Regions from separate parts of the Mesorhizobium sp. XAP4 genome, predicted to be linked through region 3. Evidence: predicted binding sites of a transcription regulator. Region 3 holds the regulator's gene; each other region holds the start of a gene.
What was found. Region 3 encodes LexA, which represses DNA repair genes until DNA is damaged. Its sites were predicted from a motif close to TGTTCNNNNTGTGTTCNG; they were not measured.

Region 1 (7,657 bases), on a different contig from region 3:
CGCAGCGGCAGCTCGCCGTCCGGCGACTGCACCACATTGAACGGCACCATGCCGGCCAGCACCGTTCGCCGGCCAAGTCCGGCACGCAGCCTGTCGGCATTGTCGACACCGTTCTGCAGGCTGATCACCACGGCGTCGGGCCGGGCATGAGCTTTGATAAGATCCGCCATGTCCTGAGTGGCGCCGCTCTTGACCGTGACCAGGATCACGTCCGCCTGCGGCAGGGTGGCGGCCGGATCGGTGGTGACGGCAAGCGCCTCCGGCTTGATCGAGCGATCGCGGCCCTGGAGGTCGCTGACCCGCAATCCACCCTGCCGCAACGCTGCCTCAATGCGCGGCCGGGCCAGCAGAATGACCTTTCGGCTGGCCAGCGCCAGGCAGCCGCCGGCATAGCAGCCGATGCTGCCGGCACCGGCTATGACGATCCGTTTGTCCTTGTCTGCCATCCTGTCGCCCGCGCCGGGTCGCAACTATACGACATGAAAACCATAATATCGGCGGTATCGCCAGCCATGAGGCTGGCCCCTATGTCTGGCCGTGACAGGCCCTGCGCTTTCGACTATCGCTTTTGCCATGACGCTGCCGACCGATCCTGCCGAAAACCTCGCCGCCCTTATCCGTTGCGCTTCGGTGACGCCCGCTGAGGGCGGTGCGCTGACCGCGCTGGAGACGATGCTCAAACCGCTCGGCTTCCTGGTCGATCGGCCGGTGTTTTCCGAAGACGGCACGCCCGATATCGAAAACCTCTATGCAAGGCGTTCCGGCAATGGCCCGCATCTGATGTTCGCCGGCCACACCGACGTGGTGCCGGTCGGCGACGAAGCCGCCTGGACGCATCCGCCCTTCGCCGCCGAGATCGCCAATGGCGAGATGTATGGCCGCGGCGCCGTCGACATGAAGGGCGGCATCGCCTGTTTCATCGCCGCCGTGGCGCGCCATGTCGAGGCCAATGGCGGTCCGAAAGGCTCGGTCTCGCTGCTGATCACCGGCGACGAGGAAGGCCCCGCGATCAACGGCACGGTCAAGCTGCTCGAATGGGCGGCTTCCAGGGGCGAGAAATGGGATGCCTCTGTCGTCGGCGAGCCGACCAACCCGGATGCGCTGGGCGACATGATCAAGATCGGCCGCCGCGGCTCGATGTCCGGCGCCGTCACCGTCAACGGCCGCCAGGGCCATGTCGCCTATCCCTTGCTTGCCGACAATCCGGTACGCGGGCTGATGAGCCTGGTCGATGCCTTGCTGCATCCGGTTTTCGACAAGGGAACCAGGGATTTCCAGCCGACAAATCTGGAGATCACCTCCATCGATGTGGGCAACCCGGCCACCAATGTCATCCCGGCCAAAGCGACCGCGACCTTCAACATCCGCTTCAACGACACCTGGACGGACGAGACCCTGCAGGCCGAAATCCACAACCGGCTCGACCAGGCGGCCAGGCGCAAGAAGTACCGGCAGGGCAAGAAGACGCCGGTCGACTACGAGCTCGTCTGGCGCGACCGGCCGAGCCATGTCTTCCTGACTCGTGACGACAGGCTGATCGAAACGCTGCGCGGCTCGATCAAGTCGGCGGTCGGCAAGGAGCCGACGCTGTCGACCTCCGGTGGAACCTCCGACGCGCGTTTCATCAAGGACTATTGCCCGGTGGTCGAGTTCGGGCTGGTCGGCAAGACCATGCACATGGTCGACGAGCGCGTCGCCATTGCCGACCTCGAGACGCTGACGCAAATCTACCAGCGCTTCATAGAAGACTGGTTCGGACAGGGCTGAACAGCATGCTTTCGGCGGACGAAACCCAAGCTTCGCTGACGGGCGCCTGGCGATTGATGCTCGGCAGAGCCGACGGCCTGCGCCTGCTCGACCTGTCGGCCGACGGCTTCTGGAATTCCTTCTTCGCCATTGTCGTTGCAGCACCGGCGCTGATCGTCGGCTGGGTCGGCATCGCCAACGAAATCGGCGATCCCGACGCCTTCGCGGGGCGCTTCAGCATGCTGGTGCGCCTGGCGACGGTCGACATCGGCTCCTGGGTGCTGCCGCTGGTTGCGCTCGCTTTCATCGCGCCGCGCGCCGGCATAGGCGGCCGCTTCGTCCACTACGTCGTTGCCAGCAACTGGGCTTCGGCCATCACCGCTTGGCTGATGCTGCCTTCGGCGCTGATCCGGCTTTTCCTGTCGTCCGCAAGCCAGGTTTCGAGCCTTGTGTCGCTGTTCCTCTTTGCCCTTTCTATGGTGCTGACCTGGCGCATGACAAATGCCACGATGGGCAGGGGCGCAGCGGTCGGCACGGCCGTTTTCGTCGGCATGTTCATTGCGTCGCTGCTGGTGCTGTTCGGCCTGCAGACGTTGCTCGGCATCACCGTCCCGGACGATGTCGGAGTTCAGAGCCTTTCCGGGCTCGTCTCGACCGGATAATCGACACCGGTGAGAAACAGCCCGTCGGGCGGCGCCACCTGGCCGCAGGCGGCGCGGTCGCGCGCCTCGAGCGCTGTTTTCAGGTCGGCCGCGCTCCAGCCGCCGTCGCCGACACGCTTGAGCGAGCCGACCATCGAACGCACCTGGTTGTGCAGGAACGAGCGCGCCGAAGCCCTGACCTCGATCATGTCGCCTTGTCGGCTCACATCGAGCCGTTCCAGCGTCCTGATCGGGCTGTTGGCCTGGCACTGGGTCGAGCGGAAGGTGGTAAAGTCATGCCGTCCGAGCAGGACCTTTGCCGCTTCGTGCATGGCGCCGGCGTCGAGCCGCTTCGGCACCCACCACACCTTGCCCTTGTCGAGCGCGGCCGGCGCGCGGCGGTTCAGGATGCGGTAGAGATAGTGGCGGCCAATGGCCGAGAAGCGGGCGTCGAAACTGTCGGAGACCACCGTCGCTTTCAGGATGGCGATGCGCGCCCCGGCCGCCTGCAGATGGGCGTTGACGGCATCGCGCACCTTGTCGCTCGGCCACGCCTTGACGAGGTCGACATGCGCCACCTGCGCAGTCGCATGCACGCCGGCATCGGTGCGGCCGGCGGCGCGCAGCCTGATCGCTTCGCCGCAGAATTTTTCGATCGCCTGTTCGATCGCCTGCTGCACCGAAGGCTGATCCGCCTGGTGCTGCCAGCCGGCAAACAGGCTGCCGTCATATTCGATGTCGAGGCGAAAACGCGGCATTTGCGGCTAGAGCTCTCGCCTCGAGCAATTCCAGGAAAAGTGTGAAACGGTTTTCCGTTCGGAATTGCGTTAAAACAAAGAGGAGTGCAGTTCGCCGTTTCCGTGAAAACGGCTGACTGTTCTACGCGGCGAGAGCGGTGAAGGCGGAGGCGTAGACCAGCCTGCCTGCTTCTGGCGCGTCACCCCAGGCCAGCGCCTGCAGCGCTTCGCCCTGGTATTCGCTTTCGAAGTTCTCGGCACGCGTGTGGCTATAGCCGAAACGCCCGTAATAGGTGGGGTCGCCCAGCACCACGGCCAGCGTCTCACCACCATCCTTGAGGCGGATATGCGCCTCGCGGATCAGCGCGCCGCCAATGCCGCTGCCATGGAACGAGGGCTCCACCGCCAGCGGCGCCAGCGCTACGGCCGCGAAGGTCTTGCCGCCATTCTGGACGAACAGCCGCGAAAACAGGATATGGCCGACCACCTGGCCGTCCTCTTCCGCAACCAGCTCGGCAACCGCGTCGCCGCCGGTCACCAGCGCGTCGACCAGACCGGCCTCCGCCTGCTGGCCGAAAGCGTGTTCCTCGACGAGGCGGATGGCCTCGCGATCCCGCGGCGTTGCCGCGCGTATCGACATCATGCTCATGAGAATTTCAGTCCTTTTTCGATCTTGGCCCCGCGCAGGAATTCCGACGCGGCAGCGGGCTTTCCGCCCGCCCGTTGAACTTCGACCAGCCTGATCGCGCCTGCCCCGCAGGCGACCGTCAGCCGGTCATCGAGAATTCCTCCCGACTCGCCCAAATCTTCCGAAGGCGACAGGCCTTGCGACAGCGTCGAGCGAAGCAGTTTCAGCCGCTCCTGGCGGCCGCCAATTCCTATCTCCGACCAGGCGCCTGGAAAGGGCGACAAGCCACGAATATGATTGTGGACCTCACTTGCCGAGCGAGTCCAGTCCACGCGAGTCTCGGATTTATCGATTTTCTTGGCGTAGGTCACCCCATCCACAGCTTGTGTGGTGAATGTCAGGGTGTTCCCTTCCAACCGCGCCAGCGCTTCCACCATCAAGGCAGCACCGACACTCATCAACCGATCATGCAGATCGCCGGCTGTCATATCGGGTTCGATGGCGCACTTTTCAACCAGCCCGACCGGACCGGTGTCCAGGCCCTCTTCCATGCGCATCACCATCATGCCGCTTTCCAGGTCTCCGGCCATGATGGCGCGCTGGATGGGGGCGGCGCCGCGCCAGCGCGGCAGAAGCGACGCATGGCCGTTGACGCAGCCGAGCCGGGTTGCCTCCAGAACCGCCTTCGGCAGCAGCAGTCCATAGGCGACGACCACCGCCACATCGGCCTGCAAGGCGCGAAAAGCGGCCTGTTCGGCCTCGCCTTTGAGCGAAACCGGCGTCCGCACCTCGATGCCCAGTCGCTCCGCCTCGCGCTGCACCGGCGACGGCGTCAGCTCCAGCCCGCGTCGTCCGGCAGCGCGCGGCGGCTGGGTATAGACGGCTGATATCTCATGGCCAGCCTCGGCGATCGCGCGCAAGGTCGGCACCGAAAACTCCGGCGTACCCATGAAGATGAGGCGAAGGGGCATTTTTTCTTCCGGTATCCTGTCTTCTTGCTCGCGCAGTGTGCCGGCTCAGGCATCTGCTTCAAACGGGTTTACGAGCTTTAGGTCAAGGCCGTCGAAGTCGCGGGACGACCGTCGCGCTATCTTTCCGCTTCGATCTTCTCCATGATTTCCGCGTATTCATCGCCAATTGCGCTTTCAGATACGAAAGCCGAGCGAATTGCAGCCCACGCCGAGAGGCTCGACTCCTCTCGGGCCGGCCTCTCCGCAACTATGCCTTTGCGCAGAAGGCCGATGGCCTTGTCCGAGACGCTCTGGCCGACCTCGCGCGCCGCCAGTTCGATCTCGCGCTTCAAAGGCTCAGGAATGTCCCTGATCAGCATGTCGACCGTCGGCATCTCCATTTGGTGGCAATCCTGCCGACAATAGGCCTGGAGGGGACTCCCGTACCTTATCCCGCGAGCTTGCCCGGCGCCTTGTCCCTGGCGAGCTTCTTGAATTTCTTTACCACCATGTCGCGCTTCAGCTTCGAGATGTGATCGATGAACAGGACGCCATTGAGGTGGTCGATCTCGTGTTGCAGGCAGGTCGCCATCAACCCCTCGGCCTCTATCTCCTGCAATTTGCCGTCGCGGTCGAGATATTTGACCCGCACGGAGGCGGGGCGTTCGACCTCGGCGTAATAATCCGGGATCGACAGGCAGCCTTCCTCATAGACGGAGCGCGCGTCGGCGCTCTCCAGGATTTCCGGATTGATGAAGACATGCGGCGCCGGCGTCTCGTCTTCCTTGGCGAGATCGATCACCAGCAAGCGCAGCGGCTCGCCGATCTGGATTGCCGCCAGCCCGATGCCCGGCGCATCATACATGGTCGCCAGCATGTCGTCGGCTAATTTGCGCAAAGGCGCGTCGACACGCTCTACGGGCTTGGAAACCTGGCGCAGGATGGGGTCGGGAAGGATGATAAGCGGCTTGATCGGCATGGCGTTCCACCTAAGACCTCCAGCGAAACGCGTCAACCGGTTGGCATCAGGCGCGTTCACGTTTTGATCTGTGCTATCGCGGCGAATCGTCTATGCTGTCCACATGAATGATTTGAGCACCATCCTTTCGGAGCCTGTCGCCCGGCTTGGCGCCACAACGATCACGCTCGGCCATGCGCTGGCCTTCGGCGTTTTGCTGTTTCTGGCCCTGTTCGTGGCGCTGGTCATTGCGTTGTGGCGGTCGGCCAAGGCGCGCGCCGTGGCGGCCGCGGAAGCCGCCGATCATGCCCGCGATGCGGAAGTGCGGATGGCCGGCATTCTGCAAAGCCAGGCCGAAATGCAGGGCCGCATGGGCGCCATTGCGGAAGTGTTCGGCGCACGGCAGGCGGAACTGACGCAATCGATCGGCCAACGCCTCGACGCCATGACCGGCCGGCTCGGCCAGACCATGACCGAGCAGACCAAATCCACGCATGAGAGCCTGGCCAAATTGCAGGAACGGCTGGCGATCATCGACGTCGCGCAAGGCAACATCCAGTCGCTCGCCGGCCAGGTCGTGCAATTGCAGGCGATCCTCTCGAACAAGCAGACGCGCGGCGCGTTCGGCCAGTCGCGCATGGAGGCGATCGTTGCCGACGGCCTGCCGCACGGCGCCTATGAGTTCCAGGCGACGCTGTCGAACGGCAGCCGGCCCGACTGCCTGGTGAAGATGCCGAACGGCGCGCCGTCGCTGGCCATCGATGCAAAATTTCCGCTGGAAGCCTGGAACGCCATCCGCGCCGCCGATGGCGCCGATCTGCAGAAGGCAGCTTCGCAGGCCTTCCGCCGCGACATCGAGATCCATGTCCGCGATATCTCGGAAAAATACCTGATCCAGGGCGAGACGCAGGACACTGCCTTCATGTTCGTGCCGTCGGAATCGGTGTTCGCCGAGATCCACGAGAATTTCGAGGCGATCGTGCACAAGGCGCACCGTGCGCGCGTCGTCATCGTCTCGCCGTCGCTGCTGATGCTGTCGATCCAGGTCATCCAGGCGATCCTCAAGGATGCCCGCATGCGCGAACAGGCGCACCTGATCCAGGGCGAGGTCATCCGGCTGATGGAGGATGTTGCACGTGTCGATGAGCGGGTGCGCAAGCTGCAGGTGCATTTCGGCCAGTCGGCCAAGGACATCGACGACATACTGGTTTCGACGTCGAAGGTCACCAAGCGCGGCCAGAAGATCGAGGCGCTGGAATTCGGCGCGCAGCCCGACGGCGATGCCGCCGTAGACGCCGCGTCACGGGGTCCCGCCGCCAAGGTCGATACCGGCGCGCGCGTTGCCGATTCGAAAACCGGGCAGCTCAGGCTGAGGGTCGTCGAAGGCGACGATTGAGGCGCGGTGCCGGACCGGTGCTACTGCTCCTCCAACGTGGTCATGCCCTGAAATTCAGGCAGCCAGTGCAGCGCCGAGCGGTGCCATTTCTGCTGTGTCGGGATCAAATCCTGGCGCTGCCGCGCGGTCCCCACGCGAATTCCATAGACCTTCGGACCATCTCCGACAGACGTGGCGTAAAGATGCGAACCGCAGTCGGCGCAAAAGGCCTGGGTGCGCTTGGCGCCGCTCGCCACGATCTTGATGTAGATTTTCGGCGTGCCCTTGGTGATGCGATAGTTGCTTTCCGGCGCCGGAACCGTAAGGCGAAAAGCCGTGCCGGTCAGTTGCTGGCAATCCGTGCAGTGGCAGATCGTGGTCTTTTCCGGATCGACCTCCGCCTCGTAGGTGATGGCGCCACAATGACAGCCGCCGTCTATTCTCATCTTCGTTCCTCCAAAGCCCCTTCAATCTAGCGGCGCAAGGCCGTGAGGCAATGGCACGGTTTTAGTCCAGGGCAGGATCGGATGCGGAATCGATCAGCCTGCGTCGCTGCTCCCAGGTGCCTGACGTCTGCGGCTTGACGAACAGCCGTGTGATCTCCGGCATTTCCTTCTTCAAC
Region 2 (7,657 bases), on a different contig from region 3:
CGTCGGGTGGCTACATGATCGCGGTTGCCGGTGATGAGATCTTCGCCGACCCATCCTCCATCGTCGGGTCGATCGGCGTGGTCTCGGCTTCGTTCGGCTTCCCGGAACTGATGAAGAAGATCGGCATCGAGCGACGCGTCCACACCGCCGGCCAGAACAAGGCGGTGCTCGACCCGTTCAAGCCCGAGAAAAAGGAAGATGTCGAGCGGCTGAAGGCGCTGCAGCTCGAGGTGCACGGCACGTTCATCGACCTCGTCAAGGAGCGGCGCGGCGCGAAACTGAAAGACGACCCGGACCTGTTCACCGGCCTGTTCTGGACCGGCATCAAGGGCCTTGAACTCGGCCTGGTCGATGCGCTCGGCGACATGCGCACGGTGCTCAAGACCCGTTTCGGGGCGAAAACCCAGCTCAGGCTGATCACGACACCGCGCGGTTTCCTCAGCCGCTTCGGCCTGTTTGGCTCAAGCAAGGGCTTTTCAGCGCCCGATATCGCAGGCGCTGCCGCCAGCGGCCTGATCGATGCGGCGGAAGAGCGCGCATTGTGGTCTCGCTTCGAGCTTTGAAAACACGGCAAAAGCGTCTAGCATGAGAGCTTAACCGACCCGACCGGCCACCTTCGCCGGCCCAGCGTGGGAGGAGTTTTGGTATGCCGCAGATCATTTTCTTCGCCGTCGTTGGCGTCGCCGCCTATTTCGGCTACCGCACCTTCATCAGGGAAGCCGAACGCGTGACCGCCAAGGTGCGGCGTACCGAAAAGCAGACGGCCAACGGCGCGATGGGCACTTTGGTCAAGGATCCGAAGACCGGCGAGTACCGGCTGGCCAAGGACTGAGCACCATTTCGCAGACCATTGTGGACACCGACATCGGGTCGCGTAGCTGGCACGCGCACGCCAAGATCAATCTTGCGCTGCATGTCACCGGCAGGCGACCTGACGGCTATCATCTGATCGAAAGCCTGGCGGTGTTCACGCGGTTTGGCGACAGGATCGAAATCGCGCCCGCCGACAGCGATGAATTTACCGTGTCCGGCCGCTACGCCCCGGCCGTTCCTCTCGACGCCTGCAATCTGGTGCCTAGGGCGCGCGATGCCCTGCGACAGGCGGTCGGGCACGAGAGAACACCGCCGGTCGCTATCCGGCTGGAAAAGAACCTGCCGGTCGCCTCCGGCGTCGGCGGCGGTTCGAGCGACGCGGCGACCGTGCTGCGCGGGCTGGTGGAGACATGGGGCCTGGATATCGACGGCGCAGAGCTGGCGCGGATCGGCATTTCGCTCGGCGCCGATGTGCCGATGTGCCTGGCGGCAAAGCCCCTGGTCGCGCGCGGCATCGGAGATGAACTGTCGATGGTGCCGGATTTTTCGGCGCTTGGCCTGGTGCTGGTCAATCCGGGCACCCCGGTCTCGACGGCGGACGTCTTTGCGGCGCTTTCCCGGCGCGACAACGAGGCCTTGCCGCCGCTGCCGCGCAGCATCGATTTTCATAGCCTGCGCAACTGGCTGGAGATCACCCGCAACGATCTCGAGCCCGCCGCGCTGGCGATGCAGCCGGCTATCGGCAGGGCGCTTTCCTGGCTGAACAAGGCCGGATCGGGTTTTTCACGGATGTCCGGGTCCGGCGCCACCTGCTTCGGCCTGTTCGAGACCGGCAATGTCGCCAAGCGCGCCGCCGCCGAAATCCGCGGCCGCCAGCCCGACTGGTTCGTCGCGGCGACGCGCAGCATCGCATCGGAGGGATCTGATGGCCAGAATTGACGAGAGCCGCTCCTTCATTCCCGTGCGCATCGCGGTGCTGACCGTTTCAGATACGCGCAGCCTCGCCGACGACAAATCCGGCCAGACCCTGGCCGACCGCATCACCGAGGCCGGCCATATGCTGGCGGCCCGCGATATCGTCACCGACGATCGGGAAAAAATCCGCGACACGGTTCTGGCGTGGTCGCGGGACAAGAATATCGATGTCGTCATCACCACCGGCGGCACCGGTTTCACCGGGCGTGACGTGACGCCGGACGCGCTGGAGCCGATCTTCGAAAAGCGCATGGATGGCTTTTCGGAAGTGTTCCACCGGATCTCCTACGACAAGATCGGCACCTCGACGATCCAGAGCCGGGCGACCGGCGGCGTCGTCAACGCCACCTTCGTCTTCGTGCTGCCGGGTTCGCCGGGAGCCTGCAAGGATGCCTGGGACGGCATCCTGAAGGCACAGCTCGACTACCGGCATATGCCGTGCAACTTCGTCGAGATGATGCCGCGCCTGGACGAGCATTTGCGGCGCGGCAAATCAGCTCCGTAAAGCCGAGGCAAGCGTCGCTCTCAGCGGATGACCGGCTCGCCATGAAACCGCCGGCGCGACGGCGGCGAGACGCCGAAGCCGACTTCCATCATCAGTCGCGGCGTGCGTGCCGGCACGGTGCCCATATGGAAGCCAAAAGGGTCCTCGACGAAACCGAGACCGGCCTCGCCGGTCAGCGTCACCGGGCTCTGCTCGCCATAGACATCCAGGACCTGTTGCGCGGGGTGGCCAACCAGAAGCGTGAGCTGGTGCTTGAGGCTGCGGCGCTTGTGGCTGCCCCTGACATAGACATGCGGACCGGTGTCGGCGTCGACCGGCTTGAGGTAGAAGAAGAATTTCAGCATGCGCCAATCATCGAGGTCGAAATGATACTTGCCGAGCGAGGCGAGGTTCTTGTCGGCATCCGAAGCGGCACCGGTTGGAAAACTCCACCAGACGCGCGTCGTGATCAGTTTTGCCTGGCCGCCGAGATAGTGCGCGGCAATATCCAGAAGCAGCGGATCGCGCTGGATGGCAAGCGCCGCCGGGCAGTCGAGGATGCGCTCGAAAAAATGCCCGCTGAGCAGCGAGCGGCCAAGGCGTTTCTCGGCCTCGGCATGTTCCCCCGGCATGAATTCGAGACGGCGGTCGAAATTGCCGAAGCAAGGCGTGCGCCCGGCGAAGTCGGCGATCTCTTCATGGATATCAGGCGGCAGGACCAGGCCTGAGAACAGCCCGTCGGAGCGCAACGCATCGACGACCGCTCCCCGTTCGACACCGGCAAACATCGTATCCCCGGCATTGGCGACCGGGCGGGCGCGTTTTGCGCCCAGCCAATGCATGCGGCGTCCAGGCATTGTGCGCGCCAGCACGAACATCGGCAGCCAGGCGGGGTTTTCGCGCAGGTCCTTGAGATAGGTCGGAATGCGCACCGCGATGCGTCGCAACAGACTGCCGTCGCGCGCAATAGCCTCGAGACTGGCCGCGCCGGATGTGTCGGGGGTTGAAAGCTTCATTGGGTCCTCGGCTATGAGAGCACCACCGATGCCGCATCGGTGCTCGCCACTCGGCATGTCCCAAACCCAATTCCCGCTTGAACGGAAGCTAACCCCGCGTCAGATTTTGTGCAATGCACAATGGCCTGAGCAGCTGCAAAAAATCATGTCGAGGAGCGGCGTTCCTGCTTGGCGGGCGCCATCCAGATCTCGGCGTCGAGCCGCTTCGTTGCGAGGCCGCGGGCGATGGCCTCAGCACTGCCGGCACTCTTGGCCGCGGCCGCCGCCTGACGCTTGCTGATCAGCAATCCGTCGGCCAGGGCGCCGTTTCCCGAAAAGACCCGTGCCAGGAATGGCGTGCGGCTGGCCCGCGTGCGCGAAAACCGTGCCGCCATGGTCTGCCTGGCCGTATGCGCGACAACCTCATCGATCCAGCCCTCCACCAACCGCGCGCCCGGTTCCAGGAGCAGCAACCAGTCCCCCTTGGCCTGGCGGATGCCGGCAGCGACACCGCCGGTCACGTACTGACAGCCGGCATGCTCGGCCACACGATGCGTCTGGTCGGTGGAGCCTGTGTCGCAGACGATGACTTCACGCACCACGCCTTCGACCGCGCCGCCAATCAGCGAGGCGAGCGTGCGGGCGAGGCCCTCCTCGTCATTGCGGGTTTCGATGAGAACACTGAGCATCCTTAGCCGAATAGCGGAAAGCGCCGCACAGCGCCAGTTTTGCATCGCACCATAGAAAGTTCTTGCTTTGTTCTCATCGATGAAATAGGAATAATTTCATGAACAGAGCGATTCGACATAACACGGACAGTCCCTGGGAGCGGGCGAAAATGGAACAGATCGTGCGCGCCGACATTGCAGCTTTCGGAGCAGGAAGAGCCGAGATGGCCAATGCGATGGTCGAGCAGAGCGGCATGCGTGTCCGCCCGGACCGCAACCGCGGCAGGTCGGCCGGCATCAACCCGTCCGGCCGATTCGAGCCAGTCAGCCGGCACGTGTTCGACGATGGCTGGAATTCGCTGGAAGAACTGCCCCCCTTCAAGACCGAAGTGCAGGTCGAGAAGCCGCGCAGCATCATCACCCGCAACGAATCGCCCGACATTTCCTTCGACCGTTCCATCAACCCTTATCGCGGCTGCGAGCATGGCTGCGTCTATTGCTTTGCCCGCCCGACGCACGCGTTCATGGGCCTGTCGCCGGGTCTGGATTTCGAATCGAAGCTGTTCGCCAAACCTGATGCGGCGCGCTTGCTCGACAAGGAGCTTTCGAAGGACAGCTATCAGCCGCGCACCATCGCCATCGGCACCAACACCGACCCCTACCAGCCGATCGAGAAGCAGTACCGGATCATGCGCGAAATCCTCGAAGTGCTGGAAGCGCGCGGCCATCCGGTCGGCATCGTGACAAAGTCCGCCCTGGTGACGCGCGATATCGATATCCTGTCGCGCATGGCCGAACGCGGGCTCGCCAAGGTGGCGCTGTCGGTGACGACGCTCGACCGCATGCTGGCGCGCACCATGGAGCCGCGCGCGTCGACACCGATCAAGCGGCTGGAAGCGATCCGGCAGCTTTCGGATGCCGGCATTCCGGCGTCGGTCATGGTGGCGCCGATCATTCCGGGCCTGACCGATCCGGAGATGGAACGCATCCTCGATTCGGCAGGTGCGGCCGGCGCGCGCGAGGCGGGTTATGTGATCCTGCGGCTGCCGCTGGAAGTCAGCCCGATCTTCAAGGACTGGCTGCTGCGCCATTATCCCGACCGTTACCGCCATGTGATGTCGCTGGTCCGCTCCATGCGTGACGGCAAGGACTACGATTCGGAATGGGGCAAGCGCATGAAGGGCGCCGGTCCCTATGCCTGGCAGATCGGCCGGCGCTTCGAGATCACAGCCAAGCGGCTTGGTCTCAATGCCGAACGGCGCACGCTGCGGACCGATCAGTTCGTTGCCGCCGGGAAAGACCAGGTGCAACTGACGCTGCTTTGAAGAGACAATTCGTCGCGATGGTTTGATCCGTCGCGCACCAAGAATCCCGTCCGGCCTGCCCCGGCCTGCAGACGGTGCCCTCCCGGTCCGGCGCCCCACCCGACCCGGAGGGACTTGCGGAGAATCGGAGCCGATGCGAACCTCGCCGCAACATGGCTCGCGCGCGTTCTGATTCTCCGCCTCTCTTTGAGATCATCGAGAAGCCCGACTTCTCCTTCGAGACGAAGGCGATGGCGGAGGGGCTGTGGCCGGTCGCCGGGATGGACGAGGCAGGCCGCGGCCCCCTGGCCGGGCCGGTGGTCGCCGCAGCGGTGGTGCTCGATCCCGCCAACATTCCCGACGGCCTCGACGATTCCAAACGCCTCAGCCATTTGCAGCGTGAGGCCCTGTTCCTGCGCATTCTCGGCTCCGCACAGGCGGTCTCGATGGCCTCCATCAGCGCCGAGGGCATCGACGGCAGCAACATCCTCAAGGCAAGCCTGGAAGCCATGCGGCGCGCGCTGGTAGGGCTGTCGGTCCGGCCGAAGCTTGCGCTTGCCGATGGACGCGACGTGCCGCCGGGACTGCCTTGTGAAGGGCGCGCGCTGATCAAGGGCGACCAGCGTTCGCAGTCGATCGCCGCCGCCTCGATCGTTGCCAAGGTCATGCGCGACCGCATGATGTGCGGCTGCGGCAACCATCACGACCGCTACGGGTTCGAAGTCCATATGGGCTACGCCACGGTTCGTCATCGCACCGCGATCGAAGCGCATGGCCCGGTGGCGCGGCTGCACCGCGTGTCGTTTGCGCCATTCCGGCTGGGTGGGGCCGAGGTGGACGTGGTGGAAGAAGAGAGCTTCGCCGGGCTGGATTGAGCGACGACGACGACAAGCCAATCTCCCCCCTTGTGGGGGAGATGTCCGATAGGACAGAGGGGGCGCTGTCCCGCCGGCCTCTCAATCGATTGCAGTTATGCCCTCAGGCTTGTCCCGATAGACCGTAGGACAACAAAGGTTAGCGTTCCTTCACGCCCCCTCTGCCCTGCCGGGCATCTCCCCCACGAGGGTGGAGATCGGCAGCATTGGTATCAGCGCCACAACAAACAAGCCGCCAGGTTGCCCGGGCGGCTTTGATTGTACTGCGTGTGCCAACGCTCAGTTCAGCTTCGACTTCACGTCCGCGAGCGAAGCCTTGAACAGATCTGCACCGGCCTTGGCGTCGATCTTGCCGGCAAGCAGCGCGCGCGCTGCCTCGACGGCGATATCGACGGCGCTGGCGCGCACTTCGCTGATGGCATCACGCTCGGCCTGACCGATCTTCTGTTCGGCAAGCGCGGTGCGCCTGACGACATAGTCCTCGGTCTTCTTATGCGCGTCGGCGGCAAGCATGTCGGCTTCGCGCTTGGCGGCAGCGACGATGTCGGCGGCCTCCTGCTCGGCTTCCTTGCGCTTGCGCTGGTACTGGCCGAGCAGCTGCTGGGCCTCCTCGCGCAGCCGGCGCGCTTCGTCCAGTTCATTGCTGATCCTGGCGGCACGGGCGTCGAGCGCCTTGGCGATCATGCCAGGCACCTTGATGTAGACGGCAACGCCGAGGAAGATGATCAGGGCTATCGTGGCCCAGAGCGTCGCGAGAGATGTGTAATCCATGATGCGCTCCTCACCGGGCCACGGATTTGACCGCAGCCGCGATCTCGGCCTTGCTGGCCTTGCCGCCAACCAGAGCCTCGACGATCGCCGAAGCGGTGTCCTCGGCGATGCTGCCGACTTCCTTCATGGCATTGGCCTTGATGGAAGAAATGCGGGCTTCGGCTTCGCCAAGCTTCGCGTCGAGCGCAGCCTCGACCTTCTTGCGAGCGGTGTCGGCCTCGGCCTTGGCAGCGTCGTTGGCCTGCTGGCCGATCGCGTTGGCCTTGGTCTTGGCTTCCGCCAGTTCCTGCTCGTAGGCAGCAACGGCGGCGTCGGCCTCGCCCTTCAACCTGGCCGCCTGGTCGAGGTCCTGCGTGATGCGATCGTTGCGGACATCGATGATGCCGCCGACGCGCGGCATCACCACCCGCTTCAGGAAGAGATAGAACAGCCCGAAGGTGATCGCCAGCCACAGAAGCTGCGACGGGAACGTCGCCGGATCGAATGGCGGAAACGTGCCATGCGCTTCAGCAGGCACGCTGGTGCCGGAATGCGTGTCGCCTTCCGTCGCAGCGTGGCTGGTATCGGCTGATGGCGCGGACTCTTGCGCAAAGGCAGATGTCACGAACATGGACTATCCCCGAAATTCAGGCCCGCCGCTTGCGCGGCCGGCCTGTCCAATCTTCCCGAGTGCTCAGCCGAACAGGGCCAGAAGCGCGATGAGAAGCGAGAAGATGCCCAGAGCTTCGGTCACGGCAAAGCCGAAGATCAGACGGCCGAACTGGCCATCGGC
Region 3 (7,657 bases):
CGACAATGGGAGGTCTGCTGTGCTGCCCTCACCTGCAGATGTTCACCCTTTCGGGCGCGCATCTCCGAGCAGGCGTGATGGGCAGCACGAAGCCTCCTCAGAGCAGGACCTTAGGATCCACCACATCCAGCCAAGGCGCATTGCGCACTGGCCAGGCAGCAGACGGGAGAGCGGCGACATGCTTGGGCCTTCAGCGCATATCGACACGTTCACGCGCGATCACCTGCCGCCGCCGGAGCAATGGCCCGATATACTGCTCGACGGCTTCGACTATCCCGAACGCCTTAACGCCGGTGTCGAACTGACCGACCGGCTGGTCGAGAAGGGCCTCGGCGACCGCACAGCCCTGATCGGCAATGGCCGCCGCCGCACCTACAAGGAACTGTCCGACTGGACGAACAGGCTCGCCCACGCGCTGGTCGAGAATTATGGCGTCGAGCCCGGCAACCGGGTGCTGATCCGCTCGGCCAACAACCCCGCCATGGTCGCCTGCTGGCTGGCTGCCACCAAGGTCGGCGCCGTGGTCGTCAACACCATGCCTATGCTGCGCGCCGGCGAACTGGCCAAGATCGTCGACAAGGCGGAAATCACCGTCGCGCTCTGCGACTCCAGGCTGATGGACGAGATGACCGCCTGCGCCAAGGACAGCGCCTTCCTCAAACAGGTCATAGGCTTCGACGGCACCGCCAACCATGATGCCGAGCTCGATCGTGCCGCTCTCGACAAGCCGGTGACATTCACCGCCGTCAACACCGGCCGCGACGATGTCGCGCTGCTCGGCTTCACCTCGGGCACGACAGGCGTGCCGAAGGCGACGATGCATTTCCACCGCGACCTCCTGATCATCGCCGACGCCTATGCCCGCGAAATCCTGGAGGTGACGCCGGACGACATCTTCGTCGGCTCGCCGCCGCTGGCCTTCACTTTCGGCCTTGGCGGGCTCGCTATCTTTCCCCTGCGCTTCGGTGCGGCGGCGACGCTGCTGGAGCAGGCGACGCCACCCAACATGATCCACATCATCGAGACCTACAAAGCCACGATCTCCTTCACCGCGCCGACTGCCTACCGCGCCATGCTGAAGGCCATGGATGAAGGTGCCGATTTGTCTTCGCTGCGGGTTGCCGTTTCAGCCGGCGAAACCTTGCCCGCTCCGGTTTTCGAAGAGTGGACGCAAAAGACCGGCAAGCCGATCCTCGACGGCATCGGCGCCACCGAAATGCTGCACATCTTCATCTCCAACCGCTTTGGCGACATGAAGCCCGCGTCGACCGGCAAGCCGGTCGGCGGCTACGAGGCGCGCATCGTCGACGACGAGATGCGCGAAGTACCGCGCGGCGCGACCGGCAGGCTGGCGGTGCGCGGCCCGACCGGCTGCCGCTACATGGCCGATATCAGGCAGAAGGACTACGTGCGCGACGGCTGGAACATCACCGGCGACACCTTCACGCAGGACGAGGACGGCTTCTTCCATTTCGCCGCGCGCTCCGACGATATGATCGTCAGCGCCGGCTACAACATTGCCGGCCCCGAGGTCGAGGCCGCACTTCTGTCACATCCCGACGTCGCCGAATGCGCGGTGATCGGCGCCGAGGACGCCGAGCGCGGCCAGATCGTCGAGGCGCATGTCGTGCTGGTGCAGGGCGTGGCGCCTGACGCATTGACCACCAAGCGCCTGCAGGACCATGTCAAGGCGACGATCGCGCCCTACAAATACCCGCGATCGGTGAAATTCATTGCTGCTTTGCCCAAGACCCAGACCGGCAAGATCCAGCGCTTCCGGCTGCGCACGGAGAAAGTCAATTGAGCGAGCCCTACGATCCGGCGTCCGAAGGCGCACAGATGTCGTTCAACGAGCGCATGTCGTACAGCGACTATCTGCACCTGGAGAAAGTGCTGGAGGCGCAGACGCCGCTGTCGTCGGCGCATGACGAGATGCTGTTCATCATCCAGCACCAGACCTCGGAACTGTGGATGAAGCTCGCTTTGCACGAGATTGGCGCCGCGATCCGCTCGATCCGCGCCGACCGGCTTGAGCCGAGCTTCAAGATGCTGTCGCGAGTCGCGCGCATCTTCGAGCAGCTGAACAATGCCTGGGATGTGCTGCGGACGATGACGCCCAGCGAATACACCCAGTTTCGCGACGCGCTCGGCCAGTCCTCGGGTTTCCAGTCCTGGCAGTATCGCGCCATCGAGTTCATGGCCGGCAACCGCAACCTGGCCATGCTCGGCCCTCACAAGCATCGGCCTGACCTCAGCGGAAAGCTGGAAGCCATCCTGGCCGAGCCATCGCTCTACGACGAAGCGCTGCTGCTTTTGGCGCGCCACGGATTCGACATCGGTGCCGATGCCAGGCGCACGGACTGGCGTGAGACGCGAACCGAGAATGAAGAGGTCCTGGTCGCCTGGCAGACCATCTACCGCGATCCGCAGCGCTACTGGATGTTCTACGAACTGGCCGAGAAGCTGGTCGACTTCGAGGATTATTTCCGCCGCTGGCGCTTCAACCACGTCACCACGGTGGAGCGCATCATCGGTCTGAAGCGCGGCACCGGCGGCACGTCGGGCGCTTCGTATCTGAAGAAAATGCTCGAGGTCGTGCTGTTTCCGGAGCTGTGGACGGTCCGCACCCGGCTCTGACATCATCGAAATGAGAACAGGCTCACCGAAGGGACGCTCTGTGGCGGAAACCCCTTCGCGAACAACCGGGGACTGACCATGAGTGGAATTCCTGATCTCGCCGCAGTCGAAGCGATGGATGCCACGGATCCGCTGCGGGCCATGCGCGACCGTTTCATTCTGCCGGAGGGGGTGATCTATCTCGACGGCAATTCACTGGGGGCAGCATCTCATGCCGTTTTCGGCGAGCTGCAGCAGGCGGCGACGCAGGAATGGGCCCGAGATCTTATCCGAGCCTGGAACACGGCCGGATGGTTCGAGATGCCGATCGAACTCGGCGACCAGCTCGGACGCCTGATAGGAGCCGCGGCCGGCCAGACCGTTGTCTGCGACACGACATCGATCAACATCTACAAGGTGCTGCACGCAGCGATGGAGATGCGGCCCGGCCGGTCAGCCATCGTCGCCGAAGGTGACAGTTTTCCCACCGACCTGTACATCGCCGAAGGCGTGGCCTCGACCCGGGATGGCGTCCTGCTGCGCCTCGCGGGCGTCGACGCGCCGACCATCGAAGATCTGATCGACGAAAACGTCGCGGTGGTGCTGGTCAACCACGTCAATTACAAATCGGGTGAACTGCGCGACATGGCGGCGCTGACGCGCAGGGCTCATGCGGCCGGAGCGCTGATCGTCTGGGATCTCTGCCACACCGCCGGCGCCCTGCCCGTCGAGCTCGATCAGGCAAATGCCGATTTCGCTGTCGGCTGCACGTACAAGTACCTCAACGGCGGTCCGGGCGCGCCGGCCTTCATCTATGCCGCGCAGCGCCACCACGGCGATATCAGCCAGCCGCTCAGCGGCTGGTGGGGCCATGCGCGGCCCTTTGCCTTCGAACGGGGTTATGTTGCCGGCACCGGCATCCGCCGTTTTCTGTGCGGTACGCAACCGGTCCTGTCGATGCGGGCGCTCAAAGGCGCGCTTGCCATCTGGAGCGACGTCGACATGGCGGCATTGCGAAAGAAGAGCGTCGCGCAGACAGAACTGTTCATCCAGCTCGTCGAAGCCAAGTGCGGCGCCTACGGTCTCACGCTGGAGACCACCCGCGACGCGACCAGGCGCGGCAGCCAGGTGTCGTTCCTTCACGACCATGGCTATCAAATCATGCGGGCGCTGATCGAGCGCGGGGTGATCGGTGACTTCCGCGCACCGTCGACCATCCGCTTCGGCTTCACGCCGCTCTATGTCAGCTACAAGGATGTGTGGCTGGCGGTTGAGGTTCTGGAAGATATTCTGCGCACGGGTGCATGGAAGGACCAGCGTTTCGCCGTCAAGGAAGCCGTTACCTGACGCACCGATCCCGGCGATCCGCCGTCGCTGCCCTCACTGCCTGGCAAATGACGGAGAGCTGAATTTCCAGCCAAAATGCCCAACTGACGTTGGCGTTTTGGCTCCGTTTCGTTCACGGCCAACGAACGTCCCGAAGGTTGCAATCGCCCCTTGTCGAGGTCGATCGACAGATAATGCCAAGCTTTGGTAGAGGATAAGCCACAGGTCATTAACCATAACAATTTCAATGTGAGCAGGCGCATTGCCGAAGGTGGCGCCCGTGGATCGTAACCCGCTGGCAAGCGCCAAATAATTTCAGCAGCCTTAACAAATTCATTAAACTTTAAACGGTTGCAGAACACAACTGGAACAGATAGTGTTTGTTCTGGGTTTGTTTTTCGATTCTGGTTTCAGGGAACCTGGGGGCCGCCATGCTGACACGCAAGCAACATGAACTGCTGATGTTCATCCATGAACGCCTGAAGGAGAGCGGCATTCCGCCATCCTTCGACGAGATGAAGGAGGCGCTCGACCTTGCCTCCAAATCCGGGATTCATCGGCTGATCACGGCCCTTGAGGAGCGCGGCTTTATCCGCCGGCTGCCCAATCGGGCCCGCGCGCTGGAAGTGCTGCGGCTGCCGGACTCCATCGCGCCAGGCCTCAATGCGGCAAAGAAGTTTTCGCCAAGCGTCATCCAGGGCAGTCTTGGTCAGGGTGGTGCTCTTGGCCGGCAGATCAAGCCGGCGCCTTCGCGGATGCCTTCGCCCGGCAATGACGACGATGCGGTCTCTGCCGTTTCGATCCCGGTCATGGGTCGCATCGCCGCCGGCGTGCCGATCGATGCCATCCAGCATCAGACGCATTCGATTTCGGTGCCGCCGGACATGATCATGGGCGGCGCGCACTATGCGCTGGAGGTCAAGGGCGATTCGATGATCGAGGCCGGCATCTTCGACGGCGACACCGTTATCATCCGTAACGCCGATACGGCCAGCCCCGGCGAGATCATCGTGGCGCTGGTCGATGAAGAGGAAGCGACGCTGAAGCGGTTCCGCCGCAAGGGCGCCTCGATTGCCCTCGAAGCCGCCAATCCAGCCTATGAGACACGGATTTTCGGGCCCGACAGGGTCAAGGTGCAAGGCAAGCTCGTCGGCCTGATCCGTCGCTACTGAGACGGCTGTGGGTTGACCACTGGCTTCTCGGGTTTCTTGAAGGGGGCCAGCCCCCTCGCCTCGCGAGAGTATTTGCGTTGCGTGTGCCAGGGCCGATATGGGCTGTCCACGGCGAAGCTGATCGTCGCCGGCGTGGTCGCCGATTGGCGATCGAAGAAGACCGCGGCACTGCCTTTGCGAGCCAGTTGCCGCTTGGTGATGACGAGAACCAGCGGGTTGTGACAGGCGTCATAGGCGGTGGCATCGTTGACGACGATCAGATCGGCGAAGCCGCAGGCTTTCCAGGTGTCCTTGCGGTCCTCGACATAGGCAATGATCGCACCGGACATGTGCCTGGCCACGCAAACGCCTGAGGAGCAATAGAACGGCGATCCCGGCGGTAGCTCAACGGCATCCGCTACGTCGAATTGCCCATCGCTGTTGTCGAACACTTCCGGAACGACGATGGTTTCCGATGTCAGCGCGCGTTTCCAGTTGTCGACGGTGAATTCGTTCGGCCGTTGCCGGCTAACGGCAAGCTCACCGCCACCGATCGGCAACGCCACCAGCCGGGCGTCTTCCGAGATCAGCACATCGGGCGTGCGCGTATCCGAGACGGTCAGCAAGCCTGCCAACGCGAATGGCAGAGCCGCGATCCGCAGCCATGTCGTCGCCATCGTCGCGATGACCAGGGCAATGGCCACCAGCAGGACCGACTGTTGCGAAATCAGCCCGACCCCATCGACAGGCGAACGCTCGGAGATCCAGCCTGATATGGCGATCATCATCGTCAGGCCCTTGCCCATCAGGTAGAGAGCTGGCCAATCCAATCCGAAAGGCATCAGCAGCGCGCTGGCGACGGCCAGGAACATGACGACGGTGACGATCGGCATAACCGCGAGATTGGCGAACAGGCTGAGCGGCGACACACGCTGAAAATGCCAGATGGCAAACAGCGTCGTGGCGCTGCCGGCGATGATCGAGGTCATGGCCAGACCGATTGCCGCCAGCAGGAATTTTCGTGTCAGGAACCCGGGCAAGGATCGCTTCGGCGGTGGCGTTCTTGCTTTTCCCGCGCGGTGATCCGCCCAGCCGGCATAAGCGCCGACCAGAGCCGCGGTCGCGGCGAAAGACATTTGAAAACTCGGGCCGACCACCTCATGCGGCGACACCACGATGACGGCGATCGCCGAGATCGCCAGATTGCGCATGGTGAGTGCTGCTCGATCGAACAGAACTGCAATCAGCATCACTGCCAGCATGATGAAGCTGCGCTCGGCGGCGACGACGATACCTGAGATGACGAGGTAGGCTGCGATCGAGAACAGTGCGGCGGCAGCGGCATACTTCTTGACCGGGCGACGCGCGGAAAAATCGGGAAACAAGGCGAAGGCGCCGCGCAGCAACCCCATGATGGTGCCGGCGACCAGAGCCATGTGCAGTCCCGAAATGGAGATGATGTGGTAGATGCCGGTACGTCGCATCGCCTCATTGATGTCATCGGGAATGCCGGCGCGCACGCCGACGATCAGCGCCGCGGCGATCTCGCCTTCGGCGCCGCCGACGCTCGCCCTGATATGGTCGGCGATGCCTTCACGGGCATTTTCCACGCTGGAGGAAATTCGGGCCGACAGCGGCATGTCGCCATCATCGGTGACGACAAGCTTGGGATTGCCGAGAAAGAACCCGCTGCCGCCAATGCCGGCAAAATAGCTGTCGAGGGAGAAATCATAGCTGTCCGGTCGCACCGGCCCGGTCGGCGGCAAAAGCTTGGCATATCCGGTGATGAGAGAGCCTGCGGTCACGTCAGCCGGGATCTTGCGTGCCGAAAGCCGCACCCGTTCCGGCGCATAGCGCAGTTTCGGTCTTGCGGTCGATGTTACGTCGATGGTCAGCCGGATACGGCCAGTTTCCATCCGGTCGAGCGAGACGACGCGGCCGGTCACCTGCGTCGAGATTTCCGAGCCCAACATTTGTGTGCCCGCACGCCACGTCTCGACCTTGGCAGCAAGCAGTCCTAGGGTGCACAAAAGTGCCGCCATGAAACACAGATGGGTCTTTGGCCATGAGCGCGAGACCAGCGCACAGATCCCCGTCAGGATGACAACCGCGACAGGTCTCACAAAGTCAGGCTCCGCAGCCAGCGAAAAATAGCCGATCGCTCCGATCGCAAGGCAGACCGGTACCAGCAGGAAGGCCACGCCCCGGTCGAGTTCCAGGCTCGCCGCCGTGTTCACGCTGTGGCCCAGGCGAGGCAGTGATATCAGGCCGATCTGCCGGCGCACGCGCACGATCCTGCCGGTTTCGGCAACAGGAACAGAGGCGGCGATACCCGTTTGCAAGGGCAGCTTGCCGGAATCCGGCACGAGGGGCGACGGCGGCGGCAATGAGGCTGGCAGAGGCGCAAACAGGGACCGTTCGCTGACGCCAATGGCAGCGTCCTCGCCCTGATCCGAGCCCCAGCCTCGTCCAGCCATCGGGTCTGCCCCTTGCGCCCTCGACACCCTATGCTACATGAACGCGCAAAGCGCGAAAGTCCGCGCGACCGCACCCCGCTTCAGATG
Region 4 (7,657 bases), on a different contig from region 3:
CTTCGCCGTCGAGATCTTCGACCGCGTCGAAGCGCTGCTCGGCATGGCGAAAAATACCATCAAGATGGGCATCATGGACGAGGAGCGGCGCACCACCGTCAACCTCAAGGAGGCAATCCGCGCCGCAAAGGAGCGCGTCGTGTTCATCAACACCGGCTTTCTCGACCGCACCGGCGACGAGATCCACACCTCGATGGAAGCCGGCCCGATGATCCGCAAGGGCGACATGAAGCAGGCCGCCTGGATTTCCGCCTACGAGGCGTGGAATGTCGACATCGGGCTGGAATGCGGCTTGGCCGGCCACGCCCAGATCGGCAAGGGCATGTGGGCGATGCCGGATCTGATGGCTGCGATGCTGGTCGAGAAGATCGCCCACCCCAAGGCCGGCGCCAACACTGCCTGGGTGCCGTCGCCGACGGCGGCCACGCTGCATGCCACGCACTATCACAAGGTCGATGTTCACGCCGTGCAGGCGGCGCTGAAGAACCGGCCCAAGGCCAGGCTCGACGACATCCTGTCGGTGCCCGTCGCGGTGCGGCCGAACTGGTCGCCGGATGATATCCAGAAGGAACTCGACAACAACGCGCAGGGCATTCTTGGCTATGTCGTGCGCTGGATCGACCAGGGCGTCGGCTGCTCGAAAGTGCCTGACATCAACGATGTCGGCCTGATGGAAGACCGCGCCACGCTGCGTATTTCCTCACAGCACATCGCCAACTGGCTGCACCACAAGGTCTGCTCCGAAATCCAGGTGATGGATTCGCTGCGCCGCATGGCGGCCATCGTCGACCTGCAGAATGTCGGCGATCCGCTCTACTACCCGATGGCCGCCGATTTCGACAACTCCATCGCCTTCCAGGCCGCCTGCGACCTGGTGTTCAAGGGCCGCGAACAGCCGAATGGTTATACGGAGCCGGTGTTGCACGCGCGGCGGCTGGAACTGAAGGCGCAGCAGGGCTGAAGAGGCCAGTCCCTGCCGTGAATGGGGCGGCAGGTCTTCGGCCTGACTTCCTCCGGAGGTGAGGCGTCAGGAAGCTGTATGGTCCAGGAGCCGGATGGTGGGATCGCGACGGTGTTCGGAGTTGACCCTATCGACGCCTTCCACCGTAATCGCGATCGTCCCGTTTTCCACTCTTGCTATCCAGCCCTTCGCTTTTAGATACCAGAGATGAAACTCGAGATGCTCTCGCGGACAGTCTGACAGGCGTTCGAGCTCCACATCCCCGATCCCGGGATTGCTGACGTCGTGCCGGCGCTTCGCGTAAAGCAGCGACAGCAGCCTGGCCTGGATCACGACATCCCGCTCGATGCCTTTGCTGTTGCTGGCTTCCTCGGTCAATTCGCGGCGAAGGCCGGCATGGTCCCTATACGCGATGTCGTATTGAGCGCGTTTGACCGGATCCTTGAGCGTGTTGTGGGCTTCCACGATTTCACTGAAGCGGGCTTCATCGCCGGTTTCGCGATTGTCGGGATGATAGCGCATCGCAAAATAGCGAAATATGCGCTCCAGCGTTTCCGAGTTGGCGTTCGGGCTGACTTCCAAAACTTCGTAGTAGTCAACGAACATAGCGGGCTCCCCGACCACAATCATATTCACATTATCTAAATAAGGAATTCCCAATGCGGAGACCAAGACTTTGGTCCGATGCGATGACGTCCACGCCCCGAAGACGGAGAAACGGCCGGCGCCCGGTCGGTGGGGGCCGTTGGGTGGTGAGGACGTCGACCAAGCGGACAATCAGGTCCGCCGCAGTGCGGAGATGGCCGATTCGTCGGATGACGGTTATGGCGTGATTGCGGAAGGTGGCGTGGCAGAGTCGGCTTGTCGGGCGGCGAGTGACCTACGCCGCCTGCGCCACCCGCTCCGAGCTCATGCGATAGGAAATCGCTTCGGCCAGATGGATGCGGCCGACGGTTTCGCTGGCGTCGAGATCGGCCAGTGTCCGCGCCACCTTCAGCACCCGGTGATAGGCGCGCGCCGAAAAGGCGAGCTTTTCGCTGGCGTCCTTGAGCAGCGACAGGCCGGCGGCGTCAGGCATGGCGATCTCCTCGATGACCGAGGGCGCGCAATGCGCGTTGGTGGTGGCGCGGGTGGCGCCGAGCCGCTCGAAACGTTCGCGCTGGATGGTGCGGGCGCGTGCCACGCGCAGCGCCACATCGGCACTTTTCTCCGCCCGGTCGGGCCGGATCAGGTCGCTGGCCGAGACCGCCGGCACTTCGATCCTGAGATCGATGCGGTCGAGCAGCGGGCCCGAAATGCGCGCCTGATAGTCGGTGCGGCAGCGCTCGCCGCGCAGGCAGCGATAACCAGGCTCGCCGGCCATGCCGCAGCGGCACGGGTTCATCGCCGCCACCAGCTGGATACGCGCTGGATAGGTGACGCGATGGTTGGCTCGCGCGATCATGCAGTCGCCGGTCTCCAGCGGCTGGCGCAGCGCATCGAGCGTCTGCGGCGTGAACTCGGGAAACTCGTCGAGGAACAGCACGCCGTGATGGGCCAGCGACACCTCGCCCGGCCGCGCGCGAATGCCGCCGCCGACCATCGCCGCCATCGAGGCCGAGTGGTGCGGAGCGCGGAACGGCCGCCGGTCGGTCAATTTGCCTTCGCCGAGCTCTCCCGCCACCGACGCGATCATCGAGACTTCGAGCAATTCCTTCGGCGCCAGCGGCGGCAGGATCGACGGCAGCCGCTGCGCCAGCATCGATTTGCCCGAGCCCGGCGGGCCGATCATGAGAAGATTATGCCCGCCGGCGGCCGCCACTTCCAGCGCCCGCTTGGCGGTCTCCTGGCCCTTGATGTCGGCGAGGTCGGGCAAATCCAGCGCGGCGGCGTGGATGCCGGCCTCGGGGCGCGACAGCACCTGCGTGCCGCGAAAATGATTGGCGATGGCAATCAGGCTGCGCGGTGCCAGAATGTCGAAATCCTTTCCAGCCCAGGCCGCCTCAGGTCCGCAGGCGAACGGGCAGATCAGGCCTTTGCCCTCGGCATTGGCGGCGATCGCCGCCGGCAAGGCGCCGGCGACCGCGGCAATCGTGCCATCGAGCGACAATTCTCCAAGCACGACATAGCCGGCCAGCATGTCGCCCGGAATGGCGCCAAGCGCAGCCATCAGGCCAAGCGCGATCGGCAGGTCGTAGTGACTGCCTTCCTTCGGCAGGTCGGCCGGCGCCAGATTGACCGTGACTTTCTTCGACGGCATCGACAGGCCGGATGCATGCAGTGCGGCCTGCACCCGCTCGCGGCTTTCGGCCACCGCCTTGTCGCCCAGGCCGACGATGTGCATGTTGACCTTGCCGGGCGCGATCATCACCTGCACGTCGACCGGCACGGCCTCGATGCCCTGGAAAGCGACCGTGCGAACCCGCGCCACCATTTCTTTGCCCCCAGGCCACAACCCACGCGATGGCCAAGAAATGGCCCCACGGGCAGACAATCACAAATCCTCGGTCAAATCAAGAACATTACGGGAACATGTGAGCGCGTGGGTTGCAGCCGAATTGAGCGCGGTTGCAAAAACGGAACATGGTTAAGACAAAATGAAAACGGCTTACCCGCGTTTGCCCTCGACTGCATCCCAGAACAGGCTGGCGATGTCGGCGCCGCCGAAGCGTTTGACCTCGCGCACGCCGGTCGGCGAGGTGACATTGATCTCGGTCATGTAGTCGCCGATCACGTCGATGCCGACCAGGATGAAGCCACGCTCCTTCAGCGAAGGCCCGATGCGTGCGCAGATCTCGCGTTCGCGCGCCGTCAGCTCGGTCTTTTCGGCGCGGCCGCCGACATGCATGTTGGAGCGGGAATCATGTTCGGCGGGCACGCGGTTGATGGCGCCGACCGGCTCGCCGTCGATCAGGATAATGCGCTTGTCGCCCTTGCGCACGTCCTTGAGATAGCGCTGCACGATATAGGGTTCGCGAAACATCTGGCCGAACATTTCCAGCAGCGAGGCCAGGTTGCGGTCGCCCTCCAGCAGATGGAAGATGCCGGCGCCGCCATTGCCGTAGAGCGGCTTGACGATGATGTCGCCGAACTCCTTGCGGAAGGCGGCAACTTCGAGTGGATCCTTGGTGATCAGCGTGTCCGGCATCAGGTCGGCAAATTCGGTGACGAAGATCTTTTCCGGGCTGTTGCGCACCCAGGCCGGGTCGTTGACCACGAGCGTCTTCGGGTGGATGCGCTCCAGGATGTGCGTGGTGGTGATGTAGTTCATGTCGAAGGGCGGATCCTGGCGCAGCAGGACGACGTCCATCTCCGACAGATCGGTGCGCACCTTCTCGCCCAGCGAATAGTGGCTGCCTTTCTCGTCGCGCACCTGCATCTCCTCAATGCGGGCAAACACCTTGCCGTCGCGCAACGACAGCCGATCCGGCGTGTAGTGGAACAGCTCATGGCCACGCCGCTGCGCTTCCAGCGACAGCGCGAACGAGGTGTCGCCGGCGATCGACACGGTGGAGATGTGGTCCATCTGGACGGCGATTTTCAGCTTCATGGCGGGTCTCCGGCGGCTCGGATGGACGACTGTCCTGCCTGTACAGGCTCACTGCCCGTCTGCCAATCGCGACCTTTTGAAGATTGGCATCAGCAAGTCGCAAGCTCGGCCCTGCCGGTCATTCCGTGACAGGAGCCAGGCTGCGCGTCCTCGTTGTTCCTTGAGCCCGAATCCACACCTCACATCGATCCTTCGAAACAGGTCGCGGTTGCCCATGGAAAATCGATTTCGCGATACGTTTCCTAAAGGGTTTGCTGCCAGTCTGAAAATAAATTCCGAAGTCACAAAACAGGGACACCGATGCAAACTTCGTTTGGCACCGGTCAGGCAAACAGGGAGAGCACGGATCTGGCATTCACCGATCCGTTGACCGGGCTTGGCAACCATCGCCGCTTCTTCGACAAGGTCGATCGGCTGATCGCCGACCGAGCCGACGATCCCGCGCCCTTTACCGTCGGGATTCTCGACCTCGACGGCTTCAAGCCGATCAACGATCTGTTCGGCCACAAGGCCGGCGACGACATCCTGATCCAGGTCGCGATGCGGCTGCGCGCCTCTATGGACGGCTATTCCACGGTCTGCCGCATCGGCGCCGACGAATTCGCTTTTCTCTATCCGATGGTATTCAGCGAGGACGCTGCGGCCGAAAAGTCGCGCATGCTGATCGAGATCCTGTCGGCGCCCTACGATGTCGGCGAACGCACCGCCAGGCTTTCGGCCTCGGTCGGCTGCTCGTTGTTCTATTCGGGCGACGAGACCACGGAAATCCTCATCAACAAGGCAGAGACGGCACTCTACCACGCCAAGCGTTCCGGCCGTGGCCGCGTCGTCGTCTACACCCGTGAGATGGAAGAAGCGGCCAAGCGCGTCACCCGCATCGAACAGGCGCTGCGCCGGGCTGTCTCGGCCGGCGAAGTGGAGCCGCATTTCCAACCCATCGTCGATCTCGCCACGCGCCGCACCATCGGCTTCGAGACGCTGGCGCGCTGGACCGACCGCGACCTGGGTTCCGTGCCGCCGACCGTCTTCATTCCCATCGCCGAGGAGCGCGGCATCATCGGCCCGTTGTCGCAGCTGGTGCTGCGCAAGGCGACGGAGGCCGCCAGAAGCTGGCCGAAGGACCTGTTCCTGTCGTTCAACCTGTCACCCTCGCAGCTCGTCGACCAGAACACCGGCCTGCACATATTGGCGATCCTCGACCGCACCGGCTTCGATCCGCGCCGGCTGGAGATCGAGATCACCGAGACCGGCCTGATGAACGACCCGGCCTCGGCCGCGCAGATCGTCGAGGATCTGCGCCGCGTCGGCATCCGCGTCTCGCTAGACGATTTCGGCACCGGCCAGTCCTCGCTCGGCCGCTTGCGCGAATTCCATTTCGACAAGCTCAAGATCGATCGCGCCTTCGTCTCCTCCATTCTCGACGACAGGCCGTCGGAACACATCATCCGCGCTATCCTCGCAATGTGCGAAGGGCTCGGCATGGACGTCGTCGCCGAAGGAATCGAGCAGGAAGCGCAGGCCGATCGCCTGGTCCAGTTTGGCTGCGCCGGCGGACAGGGCTATCTGTTCGGCAAGCCGGTCGATGCCGACGCCACGCTCGGCTATCTCCGCGATTCCTTCCGCGGCGCCCTGCGCGCCAAGGCGATCTGACCGGCGGTCCTCCGAGATCCCCAACCCCGACGGTGCTGCCGTGCGCATCCGGTGCGGCGCATTGTCGTTTTGTCTGACATAAGCCCTGAAATTCGGCGGTTCGCCCTTGCCCGCGCGCCTTGCGTGGCTAGGATGCGCGCCGATCACGCTACGGCGCCGCGCGTCTTTCAAGACGCGCAAAGGACGCTGTAGCATTTAACATTTGCGCATGATCCCTTTCCGAAAATCGATCCGATTTTCGGGGTCATGCGCTGGGAGACAACAACGATGATGCCATCGGCGCATTTTGCCGACCTCGAAGGAGCCTCGGTGCTGATCACCGGCGGCGGCTCCGGAATTGGCGCGGCACTGACCGAGGGTTTTGTGCGCCAGGGCGCCAATGTCGCCTTCATCGACATCGCCGACGGCCCAAGCACAGCTCTTGCCGACCGCATCGAGAAAGAATTCGGCCGCCGGCCGCTCTATCTCAAGACCGATTTGCGCGATGTCGAGGCCCTGCGGGCGTCCGCCGCGAAGGCTGCCGAGGCGCATGGCGATGTCACCGTGCTGGTCAACAATGCGGCCTGGGACGAACGCCACGCCGTCGAAGACGTGACGGTCGAGTTCTGGGACAACAACCAAGCCATTAATCTGAGGCCGCATTTCTTCACCGCGCAAGCGGTGGCGCCGGGCATGAAGCGGGCCGGCGGCGGCTCGATCATCAACTTCACCTCGACGTCCTATCTGATCAACCACCCCGACATGCCGTCCTACACGGCCGCCAAGGCCGGTATCCTCGGTCTGACCAAGGGGCTGGCCGGCAAGCTCGGTGTGGACGGCATCCGCGTCAACGCCATCGCGCCCGGCTGGGTGATCACCGAGCGGCAGAAGGAGCTCTGGGTGACCGAACAGGGGCTTGCCGCCCATGTCGCCAAGCAGTGCATAAAACAGGTGATGCAGCCGGACGACATCGTCGGCACCGCGCTGTTCCTGGCCTCGGACGCCTCGCGCATGCTGACAGCGCAGATGCTGGTCGTCGATGGAGGCTTCCTGTGAGCCAAGCCGGCAACGCACCGGCGGTCGCCGCCGTCGACTGGGGCACGACCCGTATGCGGGTCTGGCTGATCGACGGGCAAGGCAATATGCTTGCCGAACGCCGCGGCGATGACGGCCTGATCACCGCGCAGCAAAAGGGCTTTTCGACCATCCTCGAAGGGCATCTGGCGGCGATGGGAGCACCAGCGGCGCTGCCCGTCATCATCTGCGGCATGGCCGGGTCCCGCCAGGGCTGGCTCGAAGCGCCCTATGTCACCGTGCCGGCGCCGCTTACCGCCATCCTTGCGGGTGCCGCCAGCGTGCCCGGCCAAAGCCGCGACATCCGCATCGTTCCGGGCCTTGCCCAGCGGCTGACTGACGCGCCCGACGTCATGCGCGGCGAGGAAACCCAGCTTGCCGGCGCCGGCCTGCCGGCCAGGGGGCGCCAGCTGGTCTGCATGCCCGGCACCCATTCGAAATGGGTGCTGGTCGAGGATGGCGCG

Region 1: a site for LexA is predicted at 5,735-5,752, ahead of P3C39_RS12200 (DNA recombination protein RmuC). Genes of this name have one in related genera too.
Region 2: a site for LexA is predicted at 4,014-4,031, ahead of P3C39_RS15225 (PA0069 family radical SAM protein). Genes of this name have one in related genera too.
Region 4: a site for LexA is predicted at 3,456-3,473, ahead of P3C39_RS11515 (YifB family Mg chelatase-like AAA ATPase). Genes of this name have one in related genera too.

The regions. Positions count from the first base shown of each region.
Region 1 covers NZ_JARIXW010000002.1:668,817-676,473, forward strand. The annotation lists gene P3C39_RS12160 (2-dehydropantoate 2-reductase) at 1-446, opposite strand, end outside; gene dapE (succinyl-diaminopimelate desuccinylase) at 574-1,767, shown strand; gene P3C39_RS12170 (hypothetical protein) at 1,773-2,408, shown strand; gene truA (tRNA pseudouridine(38-40) synthase TruA) at 2,375-3,145, opposite strand; gene P3C39_RS12180 (N-acetyltransferase) at 3,267-3,773, opposite strand; gene fmt (methionyl-tRNA formyltransferase) at 3,770-4,723, opposite strand; gene P3C39_RS12190 (hypothetical protein) at 4,840-5,103, opposite strand; gene def (peptide deformylase) at 5,151-5,681, opposite strand; gene P3C39_RS12200 (DNA recombination protein RmuC) at 5,785-7,056, shown strand; gene P3C39_RS12205 (GFA family protein) at 7,077-7,481, opposite strand; gene P3C39_RS12210 (cation diffusion facilitator family transporter) at 7,543-7,657, opposite strand, start outside.
Region 2 covers NZ_JARIXW010000003.1:373,689-381,345, reverse strand. The annotation lists gene P3C39_RS15255 (S49 family peptidase) at 1-563, shown strand, start outside; gene P3C39_RS15250 (membrane protein) at 647-832, shown strand; gene P3C39_RS15245 (4-(cytidine 5'-diphospho)-2-C-methyl-D-erythritol kinase) at 853-1,752, shown strand; gene moaB (molybdenum cofactor biosynthesis protein B) at 1,739-2,293, shown strand; gene P3C39_RS15235 (hypothetical protein) at 2,314-3,288, opposite strand; gene P3C39_RS15230 (glycosyltransferase) at 3,432-3,956, opposite strand; gene P3C39_RS15225 (PA0069 family radical SAM protein) at 4,106-5,260, shown strand; gene P3C39_RS15220 (ribonuclease HII) at 5,413-6,114, shown strand; gene P3C39_RS15215 (F0F1 ATP synthase subunit B) at 6,394-6,885, opposite strand; gene P3C39_RS15210 (F0F1 ATP synthase subunit B) at 6,896-7,495, opposite strand; gene P3C39_RS15205 (F0F1 ATP synthase subunit C) at 7,559-7,657, opposite strand, start outside.
Region 3 covers NZ_JARIXW010000001.1:1,553,199-1,560,855, forward strand. The annotation lists gene P3C39_RS07855 (AMP-binding protein) at 179-1,804, shown strand; gene kynA (tryptophan 2,3-dioxygenase) at 1,801-2,637, shown strand; gene kynU (kynureninase) at 2,716-3,963, shown strand; gene lexA (transcriptional repressor LexA) at 4,374-5,114, shown strand; gene P3C39_RS07875 (ComEC/Rec2 family competence protein) at 5,108-7,570, opposite strand.
Region 4 covers NZ_JARIXW010000002.1:529,824-537,480, forward strand. The annotation lists gene P3C39_RS11505 (malate synthase G) at 1-961, shown strand, start outside; gene P3C39_RS11510 (J domain-containing protein) at 1,028-1,567, opposite strand; gene P3C39_RS11515 (YifB family Mg chelatase-like AAA ATPase) at 1,842-3,374, opposite strand; gene gshB (glutathione synthase) at 3,549-4,490, opposite strand; gene P3C39_RS11525 (EAL domain-containing protein) at 4,791-6,140, shown strand; gene P3C39_RS11530 (SDR family oxidoreductase) at 6,408-7,175, shown strand; gene P3C39_RS11535 (2-dehydro-3-deoxygalactonokinase) at 7,172-7,657, shown strand, end outside.